2 regions of the Kitasatospora sp. Ki12 genome follow, and region 1 is predicted to be linked to the other one. Evidence: riboswitches for the same ligand, from Rfam matches in the RefSeq annotation. Region 1 holds a riboswitch; the other holds the start of a gene.
The links. Region 1 has a riboswitch for cyclic di-AMP ahead of ACYP53_RS37150 (glycoside hydrolase family 16 protein). Riboswitches for the same ligand answer to the same signal wherever they lie in the genome.
Positions count from the first base shown of each region.

Region 2: it holds a riboswitch for cyclic di-AMP, as region 1 does, so the genes downstream of both, ACYP53_RS05220 (LysM peptidoglycan-binding domain-containing protein) here and ACYP53_RS37150 (glycoside hydrolase family 16 protein) in region 1, are expected to answer to the same signal.

Region 1 covers NZ_BAAIHT010000003.1:1,492,119-1,494,310, reverse strand. The annotation lists gene ACYP53_RS37160 (alpha/beta hydrolase) at 1-18, shown strand, start outside; gene ACYP53_RS37155 (phenolic acid decarboxylase) at 127-456, opposite strand; cyclic di-AMP (ydaO/yuaA leader) riboswitch at 828-984, shown strand; gene ACYP53_RS37150 (glycoside hydrolase family 16 protein) at 1,005-2,192, shown strand, end outside.
Region 2 covers NZ_BAAIHT010000001.1:1,233,451-1,235,642, reverse strand. The annotation lists gene ACYP53_RS05225 (cytochrome P450 family protein) at 1-843, shown strand, start outside; cyclic di-AMP (ydaO/yuaA leader) riboswitch at 1,087-1,253, shown strand; gene ACYP53_RS05220 (LysM peptidoglycan-binding domain-containing protein) at 1,259-2,053, shown strand.

The DNA.
Region 1 (2,192 bases):
CCGAACCAGACCGTCTGACCTGGACCGCCCGGCCGCCGACCGTCCGAACAGACCGAAGCGTCCGAACAGAGCGAACAGACCGAACCCCCGGAGCCCGCGGCCCCGGGGGTTCGGTCGTCAGGCGGTTCAGGCCACCCGCTCCAGCGTGCCGGTGTGCAGCTGCCCGACCCGGCCGCCCTCGCCCTCGAAGGTCCAGAACGCCCGGACCGTCTGCGCGTTGAGGTCCATCACATGACTGACGGTGATCCCGCTCTGCTCCGTCCAGCTGACGAAGTAGATCCCCGGCGCGACCTCGGCGACGTGCAGTCGCACGTCCTCCCACTGGCCCGCGGACTCGCCGAGGCCCTCCCAGCGCAGCCGCGTGCCGTCGGCCGAGTAGGTGTTGCGGAAGGCCGCGCCGTTGTCGGCCCGGAAGACGTAGGTGCGGCCGGCGAAGGCGGGCAGGGACACGGTCATGGTGGGGCGGCTCCTCGTTTCGGGGTTCGGTGCTCTTGTGCACTGCGGAAGATGTCAGGCCTCCAATTTATCCGACCGGGTGAATTCGGTCAGATCTTTGTCACGGTGTGGCCCGGCCACGGTGCGGATCGCGACCGCAGCCGGGCCGCAGCGGGGCCACCGCGCCGGCCCGAAGCCCGGCCACCACTGGGCCGCGCGAGGTGATCAACTCGGCCACCACGCAGCGTCGTTGATCGACACCACTGTGAGCTGCACGACAACCGGCCCGAGGAAGTTGTCCGTTCACGTACGGCCTGCCTAGCCTGCAACGACCGTCCGCCTCCGCGGACCCCGTCGCCGGGACGCCGAGTCCTGTCCACTCGCCGACGGGTCACCGAGCACCACAGCGGACAGGGGCGGGGGAACCAAGGTCGGCGCCCGGCCCCGTGCGCTCGCGCGTACGGGTCGAGGCTAGGGGTGAAGCCGCTCCACAGGCGGCCGGGCAACTGCAGCCCGAACCCGACAGCTAACCTCGCAGGCGTCGCAGAGGCCACCACATGCGTATATCGATGCCTGCTGCCCGGAGCCACGCGCCGCGCCACGCCGCCCGTTCCTCCCGCCGCGGCCGCAACGCCGCCTTCGCCGCCACCGGGGCGCTCGCCATCAGCGGCGCCGGACTGCTCGGAGTGCCCTCCGTCACCGGTGCCCAGGCCGCCACCGCGCCCACCGTCACCCAGGACCGTCTCGCCCCGGCCACCATGGTCGCGGGCAAGGCCACCACGGCCTCGCTCGCCCTGCACTCCTCGGCCTGCTTCACCGCGAAGACCGTGGGCGTCGGCGTGCGCGACGCGCGCGGCACCAACCTGGACTTCCCCGGTAACGCCTCCAACCTGCAGATCTGCCCGGGCGGGGTGAACTTCACCAGCGGTGCGCGCACCCTGCCCGCCGGGACGTACACCCAGTTCGGCTTCTGGCAGGACCAGGCGGGCGCCTGGCACAACCTGCCCGCGCAGCAGCTGGTGGTCTCGACCGCCGCCACCCCGGCCCCGGCGCCGAGCCCCACCCCGACGCCGAGCGCCACCGCGACCCCGACCACCCCGGCGCCGTCCTCCCCGGTCGCCGGCAAGTCGCTGACCTGGTCCGACGAGTTCAACAGCGGGATCTCCTGGGGCCAGCGCTGGGTCGGCGACAAGAGCAGCTCGTACCACTACGGCAACCACAATCCGGACGACAACAAGCTGGACTGGCTGAACAAGAACAACGTCAGCGTCGCCAACGGGGTCGCCACCTTCACCGCCGCGCCCGGCTCCAACACCCTGGAGAACGGCAAGCAGGCCTGGAACACCGGCTTCCTGACCACCGAGGGCTCCAGCGAGGGCTTCCAGGTCAAGACCGGCGACTACGCCGAGACCCGGGTCAAGCTGCCGGCCGGCACCGGAGCCTGGCCCGCCCTGTGGACCTGGAAGAACGGCAACGGGGAGATCGACTCCTTCGAGTACCACCCCGACAACCCGAACCTGCTGGAGCTGACCAACCACGTCAACCCCAGCACCCCGAAGTACTACACCGACGCGAGCGCCGTCGCGAAGGACCAGTGGGTGACCATCGGCACCTACTACGGCGCCACCTCCGTGGACTGGTACGTCAACGGCGTCAAGGTCCACTCGGACGGCAAGGGCGTCGGCTCCAACTGGTCGGCGTACCTGATCCTCAACCTCTCGGTGTGCGCCGGGAAGTACCACCCCGCGCCGCAGGGG
Region 2 (2,192 bases), on a different contig from region 1:
GCGATCTGCGACATGCTGGGCGTGCCGGCCGAGGACCAGGACGACTTCCGCGACTGGGCGGGGATGATGATCCGGCACGGCGGCGGTCAACGCGGTGGCGTGGGCCGGGCGGTGAAGCGGATGCGGGCGTACCTGCTGGAGCTGATCCACCGCAAGCGGGCGGACCTCGGGGACGACCTGATCTCGGGTCTGATCAGGGCGAGCGACCACGGCGAGCACCTGACCGAGAACGAGGCCGCGGCGATGGCCTTCATCCTCCTCTTCGCCGGTTTCGAGACGACGGTGAACCTCATCGGCAACGGGACGTACGCGCTGCTGCGCGATCCGGGGCAGCGCCGGTTGCTGCAGGAGTCGGTGGCGCGCGGGGAGAGCGCGCTGCTGGAGACGGGGATCGAGGAACTCCTGCGCTACGACGGGCCGGTGGAGCTGGCGACCTGGCGGTTCGCGACGCAGCCGCTGACCATCGGCGGGGTGGAGATCCCGGTGGGCGATCCGGTGCTGGTGGTGCTCGCCGCGGCGGACCGCGATCCGGCCCGGTTCGCGGACGAGAACACCCTGGACCTGGCCAGAACGGACAATCCGCACCTGGGCTTCGGGCACGGCATCCATTACTGCATCGGAGCCCCGCTGGCCCGGCTGGAGGGGCGGGCGGCGCTGGCCACGCTGCTTTCCCGGCTGCCGGATCTGCGGCTCGCGGAAAGTCCGGAGAATCTGCGCTGGCGAGGTGGTCTCATCATGCGTGGCCTGCGGGAACTCCCGGTCGAATTCAGTCCGGAGAGCCGCTCCCCGCACACGCTTCCGCAGGCCCCCGCGCACGCTCCTTCCGCGCCCCTGACAAATTGACACGAAGTGACGGTGAGCCGGGTGACGCGCTGACGGAGCGTCGCCCGGAGCCCTTGAATCAGGGTGTGAAGGACCATCAATCCGGACATAACGCCGCCGTTGGTAGGCGATCGGACACGCGCCGTAATTTCTGTGTGATATCGGTGATATGAGCTTGTGATTGGTCTGAGGATCTGTCTACTCTCCCTGGAGTTCGCAGCTGCGGACCTCGTGCGCGGAACGCCGAATCCTGCCCGCCGCGTCACGGGAAACCGACCAGAACCCTGGGCAGGGGCGGGGGACCCAGGTTTGTTGCCGTCCCCACGGCTTGGGGTGAAGCCGCCCGAGCGGAATCGTTTCCGCGTACGGCGGCCGGGCCACCTCCCGGTCCGAACCCGACAGCTCACCTCGCAGGCGTGCGGAGAGGGACCTCTTCATGCTGTTCGTTGGAACTGGCCGCCACCGTCGTCGCACCCAGGCCGAGAAGGCCATCGCCGTCGCGGGTGTGGCCGGCGTCGGACTCGCGATGCCGCTCCTCACCGCCACCGGCGCCTCCGCCGCCCCGGCCTCCACCTGGGACGCCGTCGCCCAGTGCGAGAGCGGCGGCAACTGGAGCATCAACACCGGCAACGGCTTCTACGGGGGCCTGCAGTTCACCTCCAGCACCTGGAAGGCGTACGGCGGCACCTCCTTCGCGCCGCAGGCCAACCAGGCCAGCAAGGGCCAGCAGATCTCGATCGCCGAGAAGGTGCTCGCCTCGCAGGGCCCGGGCGCCTGGCCGGTCTGCTCCCAGAAGGCCGGGCTGAGCAAGGGCGGCGCCCCGGCGTCGGTCGACACCTCCTCGGACGCCAAGCCGCAGTCCGCCCCGCAGCAGCAGACGCCCAAGCGGCAGCAGGCCCAGAAGCCGGTCGAGAAGCCCGTCCAGAAGCCGGCCGAGAAGCCCGCCCAGAAGCAGGCCCCGAAGCACGCCGCGCCGCAGCAGGCCGAGAAGCCCGTCGACCAGTCGGCGCAGCAGTACGTCCCCAAGCACGCGGCCCCGTCCGCCGCCCAGCCGGCCCCGGCCGCGCAGACCGGCCACGACTACACCGTCCGCGCCGGTGACACCCTGTCGACCATCGCCGCCACCCAGGGTGTGTCCGGCGGCTGGCACGCGCTCTACGACGGCAACCGCGGCACCGTCGGCGGCGACCCGGACCTGATCCTGCCCGGCCAGGTCCTGCACCTCGGCTGAGCCGCCCCGCCCGGGAGGCACGCCCGGCCGGGGGAGACGCTCCGGCCCCGGGAAGTGCTTCCGCCCCGGGGAGGCGCGCCCGGCCCCGGGACGCGCTCCCGCCCCGGGCGCCGCGCCCGCCCCGGAGCCGTCCCTCCGG